DNA from 3 places in the Dyella telluris genome. Region 1 is predicted to be linked to each of the others. Evidence: riboswitches for the same ligand, from Rfam matches in the RefSeq annotation. Region 1 holds a riboswitch; each other region holds the start of a gene.
What was found. A riboswitch is a leader RNA that binds a small molecule or an ion and turns the genes downstream of it on or off. The one in region 1 is predicted to bind cobalamin.
Positions count from the first base shown of each region.

Region 1 (5,216 bases):
AAGTGACTCGGCCTCCGGCAGGAGGTCGAAACGCCTCCGCTGCGTAAGCGGCCAGGTCGCCGCCACGCACGAGACCGAAGGCCAAGAACAGAGAAGCTCGATTCCCGCCTTCGCTGGAATGACGCCTCTGATCAATCGATCGGGCAAGCGTGGCCCCTCACCCCAACCCTCTCCCCAAAGGGGAGAGGGAGCAAGAGCAACGAGTGCAATCCACCCCACCCTCAAAACCCGTAATTCAAAAACCCCCCATCCACCGCCAACACCTGCCCCGTCACATAACTCGCCGCCGGCAGGCACAGAAACGCGATCGCCGCCGCCACTTCTTCCGGCTCACCAATGCGCCGCAACGGCGTGCGATCCAGCACCTCGTCGAGGTACTCGTCGTTTGCCAGCGCCGGTTCCGACCGCTGCGTGCGGATATACCAGGGCGCCACCGCATTCACGCGGATGCCATCCGCTGCCCATTCCACCGCAAGGTTGCGGGTGAGTTGATGCAGGGCCGCCTTGGTCATGCCATAGGGTGATCCCGTGCGCACATGTGTCACACCGGACACCGATCCCACGTTCACGATGGCCGCGTTGGCGTGCTGCACCAGCTGCGGATGCGCAAGGCGGCACATTTCGAAGGCGGAAAACAGGTTCTGCTCGAAGATCAGGCGGTACTCGTCTTCGCGATAGGCGAGCGTCGGCGCCGGACGATTGCCGCCCGCGTTGTTCACCAGCAGCGAGAGGGGTGCGCCGAGATCTGCTACCCAGTCAAACACGGCAAGCCGGTCTTCCTGCTCGCTCAGGTCGGCATCGAAAGCCAGCACCTCGATGCCCGGGAAGTCATCCAGCAACTCGATGCGCACTTGTTCCAGGTAATCACCGTCGCGGGCAACCAGCAGAAGATTGGCGCCCAGCCCGGCGAGTTCACGGGCGGTGGCGTAGCCGATGCCCTTGCTGGCACCCGTGATCAAGGCGGTATGTCCCTGCAGCTGCCATGCGTCGATGCGTGCGTTCATGCGCCGAGCTTAGAGCCTGTACGCGTTTCCAGCCAAGTTTTGTCGGCTACCATGCAGCCAACAGCGTTGGAACCATCTTTCGGCGAGGTCTTCCATGAAACGGCTCATTCCCCTGCTATGCCTGCTCACGCTTGCCGCCTGCTCCGGCAAGCCGCCCGCGCCGGAATCGGCACCGGCCACGGCCAGCACGGCGCGCGTCGCCACACCCTGGGACGCCATGGAGAAGGACAAGCAGCGTGCCGCCGACGTGCAGAAAACAGTGGACGAGCAGGCCAAAAAGCAGCAACAGCAGATCGAAGCCGCGCAGCAATAAGGCTCGTCAGGCGAGGGTACTTGGCAAATGGACGTCCGGACGGGCATGGTGTCCGGCATGAATGCCCATCACGACGAACTCGCCACCGCGCCGCTGCTGGATATCGACGATGCCAGCGTGATGCGCGGTGATCGGCTGATCCTCGACAGCTTCAGCCTGCGCATCGACGCCGGCCAGCACACCGCCATCCTCGGCGCGAATGGTGCCGGCAAATCCACCCTGGTGCGCCTGATCACGCGCGAGCTCTACCCGCTTGCGCGCAGGGATGGCCGTGCATCCATGCACGTGTTCGGTCGCGAGCGCTGGCATGTCTCCGATCTTCGCGGGCTGCTCGGCATCGTCTCGCCATCACTGCAGCACGACTGCACCACGGATGCCACGCTGGAAGTGGCCGAGGCGGTGCTGTCCAGCTTCTTTGCCGCGCAGCGGCTGGGCCTGAATCACCACGTGACGGCCGCCATGCGCGAACGCGCCGATGAAGCCCTGGAGCAGGCCGGCGCCACGCACCTGCTTGGCCGCACCATGGCCAGCCTGTCCACGGGCGAGGCGAGGCGCGTGCTGATTGCCCGCGCACTGGTGCACCGGCCGCGCGCCCTGCTGCTCGATGAACCCTGCGCCGGACTGGACATGGCCAGCCGGCGCCGCTTCCTGGAAAACTTGCGCGGCCTCGCGCGCCATGGGACCACGCTATTGCTGGTGACCCATCACGTGGAGGAGATCCTCCCCGAGATCCAGCAGGTGGTGCTGCTGCGCGACGGGCAGCTGCTCAGGCAGGGCAGCAAGAACGACGTACTCACCGGCCCCCTGCTGTCCGAAACGTTCGGCATGCCGGTTTGCGTGGAGCGTCACGGCGACTACTTCAGCGCCGCCATCGCCTGAGGGACATCCGGACGTCCATCCGTCCAACCGTCGAAACGCTTGACGGGCCGGACGGCGGAAGCGTACTTTTGCGTCGCTGGTGGCTTTCATCCCTTCATCGCGATGAAGGGATGAAATTAAAAGGGAAGCCTGTGCGGCCCAACCGGGCCAATTCCGGCGCTGCCCCGCAGCGGTGTGTGGAAACAACCTTCGCCATGAGCACTGGTCCTGACGGACCGGGAAGCGGCGGACAGTAGGCGAGGCATCGACATGCCTCATGTCCACGAGCCCGAAGACCTGCCCCGGCCGGGAGGCTTGTCCTCCTGACAGACCTGGAGCTTCCGCGGGGAGGCAGCCGGATGCTGCGTCGTGGCCACGCCCACGGCGCGCGCCTCCGTGCCTGCTCGCGCAAGACCCGGTTCGCCCGAGGGGGCGAAGGTCGCTGGCGTGCAGGTGGAAGCCGCTCGCCGCAGTTCCTTCGTTCCTCATTCATCACGAATCGAGGACACGTAATCATGACTACCGTTACCAACCTGGGCTTTCCCCGCATGGGCCCACGACGCGAACTCAAGCATGCGCTGGAGGCGTACTGGCACGGCGAAAGCACGGCGCAGCAGCTGGAGGAAGCCGCGCGCTCACTCCGGCGCAGGCACTGGGAGCTGCAACGCGAGGCCGGTGCCGACATCGTTCCCTGCAACGATTTCTCGCTGTACGACCATGTGCTGGACATGGCCTTCCTGTTCGATGCCATACCCGAACGCTATCGCCCGCTGGTCGAGCGCGATGCACATGCCGGCTACTTCGCGCTGGCGCGCGGATGGCAACAAGATGGCCTTGATCTCCACGCGCTGGAGATGACCAAGTGGTTCGACACCAACTATCACTACCTGGTGCCTGAGCTCCATGCGGGGCAGACCTTCCGTCTGCGCGGGAACAAACCCGTCGACGAGTTCATCGAGGCGCGCGAGCAGGGTTTCGAAGCTCGTCCCGTGCTCTTGGGGCCGGTGAGCTTCCTGCTGCTGTCCAAGGCCGTGGATGGCAGCGATTGCCTCGACCTGCTGGACCGTTTGCTGCCTGTCTATGCGCAATTGCTGGCCCGGCTGAGCCAGGCGGGCGCGGAATGGGTACAGATCGACGAACCCTGCCTGGTGCTGGACCAGGACGGCGATGACCATGCAGCCTATCGCAAGGCATATCGCGCGCTCGCGGATGGCAACCGCCCGAAGCTGTTGCTCGCTACCTATTTCGGAGCGCCCGCCGACAATCTCCCGCTCGTTGCAGAGCTGCCGGTCGATGGCCTGCACGTGGATCTGGTGCGCGCGCCCGAACAGCTCGACGCCGTGCTTGATGCGCTGGGCGAGGAGAAGATCCTCTCGCTGGGCCTCGTTGATGGCCGCAACGTCTGGCGTGCCGACCTGGACCGCGCACTGCGAACGCTGCGCCGCGCGCACGATCGCTTCGGTGGCCTGCGCGTGCAGATCGCCCCCTCCTGCTCGCTGTTGCACGTACCGGTGGATGTCGCCGTGGAAACGTCCCTGCCGGACGACCTGCGCTCCTGGCTCGCCTTCGCGACGCAGAAGATCGGCGAACTGCGCATTCTGGCAAATGCTGTCAAAGGCCGCGTCAGCGCCTACGCGGCCCTGGATACCGCGCGCGCGCAATGGGTATCGCGCCAGCAATCGCCGCGTGTGCATCGTGCCGAGGTCGCCCAGCGCGTGGGTTCGGTCACCGCATCGCAGCTTGCACGCCGCTCCGCGCATGCGCGTCGCAAGCACGCCCAGCAGGAACGACTTGGCCTGCCGCTGTTCCCCACCACGACCATCGGTTCGTTTCCACAAACCCATGAGGTTCGCGAGGCACGCGCCCAGTTCAAGTCACGCAAGCTGTCCGCCGTTGCCTATGAGGCGTTCCTCGAAAGCGAGACGAGGCGCTGCGTGCGTTTTCAGGAGGAGATCGGCCTGGACGTGCTGGTGCATGGCGAGTTCGAGCGCAACGACATGGTGGAGTACTTCGGCGAACAGCTGGACGGCTTTGCCTTCACCAGGCTTGGCTGGGTGCAGAGCTATGGCTCGCGTTGTGTGAAGCCGCCCATCATCTACGGCGACGTGCAGCGCCCCGCGCCCATGACCGTGCGCTGGTCATGCTACGCGCAGTCGCTCACCCCTCGCCCCATGAAAGGCATGCTGACCGGCCCGGTGACGGTGCTGCAATGGTCGTTCGTGCGCGACGACCAGCCGCGCGCCACAACGTGCCGGCAGATCGCCCTTGCGCTGCGCGACGAAGTGCTCGACCTCGAAGCCGCCGGCATCGGCGTGATCCAGATCGATGAGCCGGCGTTGCGCGAAGGCCTGCCGCTGCGCCGCAAAGACTGGCGTGGGTATCTCGCATGGGCGGTGGAAAGCTTTCGTCTCACGGCCGCGGGCGTGCGGGACGAAACGCAGATCCACACGCACATGTGTTACTCGGAGTTCAACGACATCATCGAGGCGGTGGCGGCGATGGATGCGGACGTGATCTCCATGGAAACCTCGCGCTCGCGCATGGAACTGCTGGAAGCCTTCGTGCAGTTCCGCTATCCGAACGACATGGGCCCCGGCGTGTATGACATCCATTCGCCGCGTGTGCCGAACGTCGAGGAGATGACGGCATTGCTGCAGAAGGCTGCCGATGTGCTTCTTCCCGGGCAGCTCTGGGTCAACCCGGATTGCGGGCTGAAGACCCGCGGCTGGGCCGAAGTACGGGATGCGTTGGCGGCCATGGTGTCTGCAGCCCGACGCATGCGTGAGGTGGTCACGGTCGAGGCATGAAAAAAGCCGCCACCGGCAATCGGTGGCGGCTCTGTCTTCATCCACGTGGCCGCGTTATCGCGCGGCCACGTCACGCGCTCAACGTGGCGAACAGAAGCAGTAGGCGTAGACGTTCGGACGCCCTGCCTGCGCCGTGCGCAGCAGCTTCAGCTCCGGCGCCATGGTGTCGATATGGGCGACCCACGCCGGCAGGTGCACGCCATACGACTCGGCCACCTGCACCATCGCGCTTTC
Region 1 is NZ_CP060412.1:1,499,927-1,505,142, forward strand. It holds gene H8F01_RS06905 (SDR family oxidoreductase) at 222-1,004, opposite strand; gene H8F01_RS06910 (hypothetical protein) at 1,099-1,317, shown strand; gene H8F01_RS06915 (ABC transporter ATP-binding protein) at 1,375-2,196, shown strand; cobalamin riboswitch at 2,259-2,494, shown strand; gene metE (5-methyltetrahydropteroyltriglutamate--homocysteine S-methyltransferase) at 2,691-4,982, shown strand; gene sppA (signal peptide peptidase SppA) at 5,061-5,216, opposite strand, start outside.

Region 2 (5,216 bases), 1.6 Mb from region 1:
TCGCGCGCTCCAGCACCATGGGATCGAGAAAATCCGGGCCGGTCTTGAACACGCGCACCCGCTTGCCCTGCCGTGCATGCCAGCGCGCGAGTGCCGCCGTTACCGACGTCTTGCCCTGCCCCGATGCCGGCGCGGAAACCAGCAGTGCAGGACATGCGGCGTTATGGTCGGTCATCGACGACTCCTGTTTGTTCTTCCACCCGACACGTCCGCTGGCGCGTCAGAGTTCAATGCCTTTCTGTGCCTTGATGCCCGCCTGGAAGGCGTGCTTCACCACGCGCATTTCCGTTACCGTATCGGCCAGCTCCACCAGCGTATCCGGTGCACCGCGCCCGGTGATCACCACATGCTGCTCCGGCGGACGCGCGCGCAGGGCATCGCACACCTTTGCCACGTCGATGTAGCCCTTCACCAGGGCAATGTTCAGCTCGTCGAGCAGCACGAAGTCGTATGACGGGTCAGCCAGCATCCGCGCTGCAATCTGCCACGCGGCATCAGCCGCCTGGATGTCGCGCGCCTTGTCCTGCGTTTCCCACGTATAGCCTTCGCCCATCACGTGATAATCGAGTTCATCGGGAAAGCGGCGGAAGAACGCTTCTTCACCCGTGGAAAAACTGCCCTTGATGAACTGCACCACGCCGCAGTGGAACCCATGCCCCAGCGAACGCGCCAGCATGCCGAAGCCGGACGAGCTCTTGCCCTTGCCGTTACCGGTATTGACCACCAGCACGCCGCGCTCGATGGTGGCCCGGGCGATCTTGCGATCGACCAGCTCCTTCTTGCGCTGCATGCGCTCGCGATGACGCTCCTCCGGACTCAGGCTGTCATCGCGCTCGCTCATGCGCGTGCCTTTTCGTGGCCGTTGGTGGAGGCTACGACACGTGACACCACGGCCTGTAGCACCAGCGCCACCGCGACGTAACTGATGGTGGTGCGCACGAACAGCGGGCCCCACTGCCACAGGCGCGCCACATATTCGCTCATGTGCGGATTGGCGTAGCGACCGCCCAGCCAGTAGAACGAGCCATTGGAAATGGCGAACGAACCGATCGCCGCCAGCAGCGCCACGATGAACGCAGCGAGGTAGGACATCGCACGCCCGGTCATGCGCGGCGCATACCAGCGGCCCGCGTACCACAGCACCGCGTACGCCAGCGGCAGGAACGAATACGCCAGCGTGATGCAGAAGTCACTGACGCCCGCATAGCTGATGGACACCCAGTCCAGCGCCACCGCAAGCAGCACCATGACCACGAAGGTCCAGTGGTGACGCAGGTACAAGCCGCCGAGAAAGAAGATCGCCATGGATGCATCGGGCAAGTGCAGCATGTCGCCGAAGTGCTTGAAGCGGGTGGCCATCATCACCGCCATCAGCACCAGCCATAACGCGTTGAATCGGGAAACCGACAGTGCTTTCACGGGAGCTCTCCTGATCGATGCATCGTGGAACGACGCCGGGTCCCTTTGCAGGGCCCGGCCTCATGGATTACTGCGCGGGCTGATAACGCAGTGTCAACATATAGTTGCGGCCGGGCTGGTTGAAGTACCAGGCGGTTTCGTAGTCCTTGGCAAACGCGTTGTTCAAGGCCAGCTGCAGCTTGAAGTCCCGCGAAATGGCGTAGGCCACGCGCAGGTTGGTGATGGCGTAGCCGCCCAGCGGGTGACGGTTGGCCAGATCGTCGTAACGGCGGCCCGACACGAACCAGGTACCGCCGACGCTGAAGTCGCCGAAGCTGCGATCGATGTCGACATTGCCCGTCTGGCGCGCACGGCGCGGCAGCAGGTTGCCCTCGTAAGCGGTGGACTCGTCACGCGGGTCGAGCCAGGTGGCCGTACCTGTCACCAGCCAGCCCGCCAGGTTACCGCTCACCACGCCTTCCGCCCCGCGGATGCGCGCCTTGTCCACATTGGCGGCTGCCTGCGTGGTGGCGTCATACGTGATCAGGTTGTTCACGTTGTTGCGGAAGGCATTCAACGACCAGTAACCCCAGCCATAGCTGCCGCGCAGTCCCAGCTCGATGTTGTGCGAGGTTTCGGGCTTGAGGTCCGGGTTGCCGTAGTACGGGTAGTACAGGTCGTTGAAGGTCGGCGCCTTGAACGCCGTGCCGTAGCTGGCCGTCAGGCGCAGCGTCTGGGTAAAGTCCCAGCCCCACAGCAGGCTGCCGGTGTTCTTGCTGCCGAACTGGCTATTGTCGTCATGGCGCACGCTGGCCTGGATCGACTGGCTGCCGAAAGTCTGCTGCCACTGCGCGAACAGGCCGCGATTGATACGGCTGTCGACCGGAACCTGCGTGTACGGGTTGATGTAACCCGCGGTGCTGTCCACGTGGTCGCGCTGCCAGTCGAAACCGGTGGTGAGCAGGCCACCCCAGAAGCCGACGTCGGCCTGCAGCGAACCGACATCGCGGTGCGTGTCGTAGCGGCTGACGTAATCGCCCTGGTAGAAATCCTTCTCGAAATCGCCACTGGTGCCGGCGCTGAGCGTCAGCTTGACGTTGCTGGCAGGACGATAATGGACGCTGCCACCCACGACCTGCGTGGCGCTTTTGTCGGAGTCCGTGTAGGTACCGTCGTAGTAATTGTGGCCCTCGGCACGGAACAGGCGAACATCCGCGTCCCACTGCTCATCGAACGTGTAACCACCCTGCACCGTAGCGGCGGTGTTGCGGTAGCCGTCCTTGTCCGGCTGGTCGGCATAGCAAGCCGCACCCACTTCCGCCGCGCCGATCCGGCACGAATTGATGCCGTGCGTCTGGTCGTGCGACACCTCCACCGAGTACCAGCCATTGCCGCTCTTGCCGGCAAACCCGGCCGAACCGTTCAGATGGCTATAACTCCCCACGCCCAGGCTGAAGGACGGCACGAAGGCGCCTTCCGGGCGTCGCGTGAAAATCTGGATCACGCCACCAATGGCTTCCGAGCCGTACAGGCTGGAGAACGGACCGCGCACGATTTCGATGCGCTCGATCTGGTCCACCGGAATGTCCTGCAACGACGCCGTGCCCAGCGTGGCCGAGCCCACCTTCACGCCATCGATCAGCACCAGCACGTGGTCAGACTCGGTACCGCGCAGGAACGCGCTGGTCGACTTGCCGGGGCCGCCGTTGTTGACAATCTGCATACCCGGCGTGCCGCGCAGCAGGTCGCCCAGCGAAGCCGGCTGCAGGCGCTCGATGTCAGCCCGGTCGATCACCGTGACCGCCGACAGCGTCTGCTCCTGGGTCTGCTCGGTGCGCGTGGCGGTGACCACGACGCCGTTGAGGTTGGTCGTGTCATCGGCGAAGGCCGGAAAAATGACAGACAAAAGTGCCGTCGCCAGTACGGAACGACGGACCGTGGAAATTCGGATGGCCAAAACAATGCTCCTCAACCGCGCCTGCCCGCGCGGATCGCATGAAAAAAGGACAGGTGGCGAGGGTTTGGCGGCCGCGCGAAACACGGCATCCCCAACATGGCCCACCGCCTGTCTGGTCGTACCTTGAGGCCGGTCTCCGGGCTCGCGGGCGAAGACTGATGTCTTCCAGATCGACGCCTTCCCGTGCGCGCGGCACAGTGGCTTGATGTCGTTCTGTCGATCCCCTATGGATCGCACTCGCCTACCGTTGCGGGGGCAGCTCCGGAATAGGCGCTTGCGCGCCGCACCGGATTCCCGTTTCAACCTTCGGCCGGTTGGCCGTTGGTCACCTCAGGTGGCGGCATGGTAGCAGACAACGAAATGTGAACGTTTGGGGTGGGGTGTCTGGGGTGGGGTGTCTGGGGATGTGGCCAGGCGCTTTTGGTCAGCCGCACGGCTGGCCCTCCATGCCCTCAGTGATCGGTTCTCACCTCACCGTCATTCCTGCGAAGGCAGGAGGCGCTTTTTAACCGCCGGAGGGCGGGTCATCCAGTGCCTTTGCTCTGTGCCTTCGGTAGTAATGCCGGCGCCAGGTTGCCGCTTACGCAGCGGAGGCGTTTCGACCTCCTGCCGGAGGCCGAGTCACTTTTCTTTTGCTGGCCCAAAAGAAAAGTAACCCAAAGAAAATGGCCTTAAAGGCTGGCAGCATACCGATGGGATAAGCCCGAACGGGTGAGGAAGCCGGGTTGCGGGACAACCTCCGCCTCTACACAGCGGGTACTTCCAAGCGCTTCGCAACGCGCCATGGCTCTGAGGACTTAACGCGGAGCGTCGTGCCGCTTTGCGGCACCTCCTTCCTTGCCCCTAGGGGGTTCACGTTGAACATCACCTGTCGCTCGTCCTCTCCCGTTCGGGAGAGGACTGGGGTGAGCACTGAGGTGAGAGAGAAACAGACTTCACACGGTGCGAGATACTCCCTGTAGGAGCGCACCTTGTGCGCGACCGCAGCGTCGTGTCGATACCGCTCCGTCAGGTGGTCGCGCACAGGGTGCGCTCCTACAGACAAGCTAAGCCGGCACGCCATGTGCCGTCGCACCCTGCGACGCGATGTGCAGCGCAGCTGCACGAGCCTTCGGCTCTGGCTCTGGCTTTTGACCTACCCGCCCCCTTGAGCGGCGGTGAGGGGCGGACGACAGGCCCGCAGGGGGATCGGCAAGGATGCCGATCCCTTTTCGACAGGACATGGAAGTCCTGTCGAAAAGCCCGGCCGACCCTCACGGACTGGCCGGCTTCACCGGCCAGCGCCGCGATGGGGGGGCCTTTTCTTTTGGTTACTTTTCTTTGGGCAAGCAAAGAAAAGTGACCCGGCCTCCGGCAGGAGGTCGGAACGCCCGCTGCGTAAGCGGCCAGGTCGCGGTAGCGCTAGAACCCGAAGGCCCAAAGCAAAGTCACTGGACCCCTGCCTACGCAGGGGTGACGGCTAAAGAAGGAAGCTGTGAGGCGAGACTGGCCCTCACCTCAGCCCACCTCATCGCGCAAAGCCAAAGCCCCCATCAGTACCGACAAGCTCCCGCCGGGCGCGAGCAACAAAAACCAACCCCCACCCGAGCCCCAAAAAAGAAAACGCCCGCCCCACTCTCGCAGGACGGGCGCTCCAAACACCCAAAACTCACCGCGGCAAAAACATCACTGCTTGTGGAACGTCAGGTGCCCCTGCGCCGCATCCACCACAATGGTCTCGCCCGCCGCAAACTTCCCTTCCAGGATCTCGCGCGCCAACGGATTCTCCAGCTGCTGCTGGATCGCCCGCTTCAGCGGCCGCGCGCCATACACCGGATCGAAGCCGACATTGCCCAGCAGGTCCAGCGCCTTGTCGCTGATC
Region 2 is NZ_CP060412.1:3,112,082-3,117,297, reverse strand. It holds gene H8F01_RS13665 (cobyrinic acid a,c-diamide synthase CobB) at 1-175, opposite strand, end outside; gene cobO (cob(I)yrinic acid a,c-diamide adenosyltransferase) at 221-841, opposite strand; gene H8F01_RS13655 (hypothetical protein) at 838-1,419, opposite strand; gene btuB (TonB-dependent vitamin B12 receptor) at 1,487-3,355, opposite strand; cobalamin riboswitch at 3,466-3,703, opposite strand; gene clpB (ATP-dependent chaperone ClpB) at 5,021-5,216, opposite strand, start outside.
Region 2: another riboswitch for cobalamin. It lies ahead of btuB (TonB-dependent vitamin B12 receptor); the one in region 1 lies ahead of metE (5-methyltetrahydropteroyltriglutamate--homocysteine S-methyltransferase).

Region 3 (5,216 bases), 290 kb from region 1:
GCGCAGTTCGTCCCAGCGCGCGGTGTCGTGCGGCGTGGCCTGGGTCCAGTAGTCGAACTGCAGTTCACCGTTGGCGGCGCGGGTTTCCGCGAAGCCCGGGTGCGCGCCTTGTTCCATCGCCAGCTCGTTGGACTGCGACAGCGCGTTGTAATAGATCTCTTCGGCGATGCGCGTGGACAGCTCCAGTGCTTCGGCCGAGTCGAACGGCAGGCGCAGCTTGAAGAACACGTCCTGCAGGCCCATCACGCCCAGGCCCACCGGACGCCACTTGTTGTTGGCGACCTTGGCGGTGTCGATGGGGTAGAAGTTCAGGTCGATCACACGGTCCAGCTGGCGCACGGCAGTGCGCACGGTGGCGGCGAGCTTGTCGAAATCGAAGCGGCCGTCCACCACGTGGCGCGACAGGTTCACCGAGCCCAGGTTGCACACCGCCGTTTCGTCGGCATTGGTGACTTCGAGGATTTCGGTGCACAGGTTCGACAGGTGGATGACGTTTTCCGCCTTCGCCGTCTGGTTGCTGGTGGCGTTGCTGCGATCCTTGAAGGTCATCCAGCCGTTGCCGGTCTGGGCCAGCGTGCGCAGCATGCGGGCATACAGCTCGCGTGCCTTCACCTTCTTCACGGCCAGGCCAGCGGCCTCGGCTTCGCGATAGGACTTCTCGAAGGTCTCGCCCCAGCTGTCGACGAAGTGCGGCACCACCTTGGAATCGAACAGCGACCACTCACCGTCGGTTTCCACGCGACGCATGAATTCGTCGGGGATCCAGTTGGCCAGGTTGAGGTTGTGCGTGCGGCGGGCGTCGTCACCGGTGTTGTCGCGCAGCTCGAGGAACTCCTCGATGTCGCCGTGCCACGGCTCCAGGTACACGCAGGCCGCGCCCTTGCGCTTGCCGCCCTGGTTCACGGCCGCCACGGAGGCGTCCAGCGTCTTCAGCCACGGCACCAGGCCGTTGGAATGGCCGTTGGTGCCCTTGATCAGCGAGCCACGCGAACGCACGCGCGAGTAGGCCAGGCCAATGCCGCCGGCGAACTTGCTGAGCTTGGCCACGTCGCCGTACTTCTCGTAGATGGATTCGAGCGAATCCAGCGGCGAGTCGAGCAGGAAGCAGGAGCTCAGCTGCTCGTGCGCGGTGCCGGCGTTGAACAGCGTCGGTGAGCTGGCGATGTATTCCAGCGAGGAGAGCAGGCGGTACAGCTCCAGCGTCTCGCCGATCTCGTTGCCGCCGAGCGCGCAGGCAATGCGCATGAAGAAGTGCTGCGGCGTCTCGATCACCTTGCGCAGCTGCGGGTGGCGCAGCAGGTAGCGGTCGTAGACCGTGCGCAGGCCGAAGTACTCGAAGCGGCGCGTGGCGAGCGGATCGATGGCGTCGTTGAGCTTGCGCGAGTTGGTGGCGACAAAGTCGCGCAGGCGGTCATTGAGGATGCCCAGCTCCGCGCCACGTGCGATGGACTGCGAGAAGCTCTGGATTTCCTGGCCGCTCACTTCCTTGTCCACGAACGCGCCCAGCAGGCGCGCGGCGAGCTGGCCGTATTCGGGCTCCTCGGCGGTGAGCGCGGCGGCGGTGCGGATGGAGAGCTGGTCCAGCTCCTGCGTGGTGGCGCCGTCGTACAGGCCGCCAATGGTCTTGAGCGCCACGCGCATCGGGTCCACCGCATGCAGGCCTTCGCTGCTGCGGGTCACGGCGCGGACAATCTTGTTCACGTCCACCACTTCCTGGCGGCCGCTACGCTTGGTCACGCGCATCTGGCCCGGGTTGTGGGGCGGGGTCAGGGCAAACGGAGCATCCGCGCGCGGCGTTTCGGCCACGACGGCGTCGGCAGGGAAAACAGTGCTGTCGCCGCGCTCGTCGTTACGCTCGCGGCCGGTGGTATCAATAGGTTGCATGGCGACTTCGCTCCAAGCTTGGTCACAAACGCCTGCTCCCGCGCGCAGGGCTGGATGGATGAGGTGAGGTTTTCGCGGTCGGTCGAGCAGCAGGGCTGGTCGCCCCGCGCATCGACGCACTTCCCCGCGGAAGCCGTCACCTCGCACCGCAGCGCGTTGGCTGCAGTTGTCGGCAGGTCTTCGGACTTGCGGACGTGGGCCTTTCGACCCGACCTACTCGCTCCCGCTTCCCAGCCGCTGAGGGCCAGTGCGTTGTTGGCTTTCGTTTCCGCTTACCGCTGCGGGGCAGTCCCGGATTTCCACCGGATTCCCGTTTTAAGCCATTCCGACCATTGGTCTGAGAGTGGCACCGACGGGGCACAACATATCGGGGTACCGGGGGGTGGGTCAACCCAATAGATTGTGGATTTCACGTGGATAAGCCCGAAAACTCCAGGACCGGGGCGGAGTTAGGGAATAGCAGGAAATTTTCGCAGGCCGAGCCGCCTGGACGGGGCGGGGCCGCCCCGTGGCATTCCCCTACGCGGCGGGGGCATGGTCCCCAACGAAGAATGTTGCGGAGCGCCCCGCCGGCCGGGCAATCTCGCCTCTTGCCTCCGGGCCACCCACACCCACCGAGAGCCTTGCATGGGCCATCCGCTGCTGCTCGTCCAACTGCTGGTGATCATCGTGGCCTCGCGTCTTATCGCCGCCATCGCACGGCGCTTCGGGCAGCCTGCGGTGGTCGGCGAGATGCTGGCCGGCCTGGCCCTGGGGCCCATCGTGTTTGGCGCCATCGCACCAGGCTGGCAGCAGGCGTTGTTTCCTGCGCAGAGCCTCGGCCAGTTGCAGAGCCTGAGCACGCTGGGCCTGGTGCTTTTCATGGTGGTGGTGGGCGCGGAACTGCGCGTACCGGCCCATGCCAGGGGTGGGCTTATGCGTCCGGCCGCTTGGATCGGCGGCCTGGCCGTGATCCTTCCCGTGGCGGTGGCACTGGGCGTGGCGCCCATGCTGTATGCCGATTACGCACCGCCTGGCATCAGCGAGCTGGCCTTCACCCTGTTCTTCGCCACGGCTTGCGCGATCACGGCGTTGCCGGTGATGGCGCGCATCGTGAAAGAACGGCACATGACGGACAGCCTTCCCGGTCGGCTCGGCATCGCCGCTGCGGCCGTGGCGGATGTGCTCGCCTGGATCATGCTCGCCTTCGTGGTGGCCTTGATCAGTGCGCACGGCACCTGGGCGCCGTTCTGGCGCACCATGATCGGCCTGGCGCTGCTGCTGGCGCTGACCTGGTTCGTGTTGCGCCCTTTGTGCGCGAAGCTGCTCGCGCGCCACGCGCCGGATGGCAACACCAGTACCGCCGTGCTTGCCTTCCTGCTCGCCGGTGGTTTTGGCTGCGCGGCGATCACCGAATGGCTGAACCTGCACGCGGTGTTCGGTGCGTTCCTGTTCGGCGTCAGCCTGCCGCGCGACGATCGCCTTCTGCACAAGCTGATCGAACGCGTCGAGCACCTCACCGTGGCGACGCTATTGCCAGTGTTCTTTGTGCTCGCCGGACTCAGCACCAGTCCCAACCTGCTGACCGGTGGTGCGGGCATCGCCTTGCTGCTGGTGCTTGCGGTATCGGTGATCGGCAAGCTGCTCGGTGGCACTGCGGGTGCGCGCATCGCCGGTCAAAGCTGGCGAGACAGCCTGACCATCGGCTCGCTGATGAACGCGCGCGGCATGATGGAACTCATCGTGATCAAGGTGGGCCTGGATGCCGGCGTGATCAACAGCGGCATGTTCACCATCCTGCTGGTGATGGCCATTGTCACCACGATGATGACCACGCCGATGGTGGCGCTGTTCCATCGGGGAATCGGCGCCCCGCTCAGGCAGGGCGACCTGTCCGGCTGAGATTCCGCGGCGTATCAGTTCGGGGCCGGCGCTGCCTGCAACGACGGGCCCGCTCCCAGCTGGTGGATTCCGCCGTCCGGCGTGGCATCCGGTGCTTCGGCGAGGAGTGACGGATCCTGTACCCAGGGAATGGTTTCACGTGGCCCACGCAGGTAGATTTCCCAGGAGCCATACGTGTCGCCGGTGTGGCTGTCGAAGGATGGGTCGCGCGAGTCGTGCAGGTGGAATCTGCAGGGAATGCGGACATACCAGAAGTCCCGTCCGGCGGTGGGGCCAGCCACGGGCACATCGAAGGTCCATTGCTTGATCGCTCTTGCTGCCGCCGCGCCGAGCGCTTTGCGGTAGAGGCCCTGCGTGTATTGCTCCGTGTACTGATGCAGGTTTACCTGCTCGGCCGCGGCATCCAGCACGTGGCCATCGCGGCCTACGCGTGCCAGTACGTATACCGTTCCCGAAACGTGGGCGTCGAGCACGGATTTCGGATACGTCGGTGGCATCCGGTCCCTGGAGCGCACGCTTTCGTTGGCGGGGCGATTCGTTTCCTCGAAAGAGGCGCTCGCGAGGCGCAGCGTGGTGTGCTTGTCATCCGCTTCGGTCGCAATGATGCGCATGGTCATCTGCTCTTCCACCGGTGCTGCCGGGGCATAGGTGAACACCAGCGTCCACGCGGTGACGTTCTGCCTGATTAGGTCGATGACGGGAGCGGGAAGCTTGTCGGGTTCCCGCAGGCTGTAGCTCGCGATCTTGCCGTCGGGATTCACCACGGCCTTTCCCTGGACCAGCAAGCTGGCCTCGGCCTGATGACGAAGGTCATCAGCCATCACTCCACGGGTGCTCAGTATCGCCGCAACGCAAAGCGCGGCCACGGACAAGACACGCATGACGATTCCCCCCTCAAGGAACGCTTGCCAGTCTAATCACCCATGCAGCAGGGCGGCAATCCAAGGATGTCCGCCCGGTTGGGCTGGCCGGCTACCAGATCCGCACCCGCTCCTTCGGGTCCAGATAAAGCTTCTCCCCCGCCTTCACGTCAAACGCCTGATACCACGCATCGATATTGCGTACCGGCCCGTTCACCCGGAAGGTGCGCGGCGAATGCGGGTCGCTGGTGACCTGGCGGCGGATGGCGTCGTCGGTGAGCTTGCCGCGCCAGGCCTGGGCCCAGCCGAGGAACACGCGCTGGTCGCCGGTCAGGCCGTCGATCACCGGCGCGGGCTGGCCGTGGAGGGAGGCATGGTAGGCGTCGAGTGCCAGCGTGAGGCCGCCGAGATCGGCGATGTTCTCGCCCATGGTCAGGTTGCCGTTGATGTGCACGCCGGGTAGTGGTTCGAAGGCGTCGTACTGTGCACCGAGTTTCTTCGCGCGTGCTTCGAAGGCCTTCGCATCGGCGGGCGTCCACCAGTCGCGCAACGCGCCGGAGGCGTCGATCTTGCGGCCCTGGTCGTCGAAGC
Region 3 is NZ_CP060412.1:1,789,674-1,794,889, reverse strand. It holds gene H8F01_RS08170 (ribonucleoside-diphosphate reductase subunit alpha) at 1-1,884, opposite strand, end outside; cobalamin riboswitch at 2,039-2,252, opposite strand; gene H8F01_RS08165 (cation:proton antiporter) at 2,512-3,765, shown strand; gene H8F01_RS08160 (hypothetical protein) at 3,780-4,637, opposite strand; gene H8F01_RS08155 (M13 family metallopeptidase) at 4,738-5,216, opposite strand, start outside.
Region 3: another riboswitch for cobalamin. It lies ahead of H8F01_RS08170 (ribonucleoside-diphosphate reductase subunit alpha); the one in region 1 lies ahead of metE (5-methyltetrahydropteroyltriglutamate--homocysteine S-methyltransferase).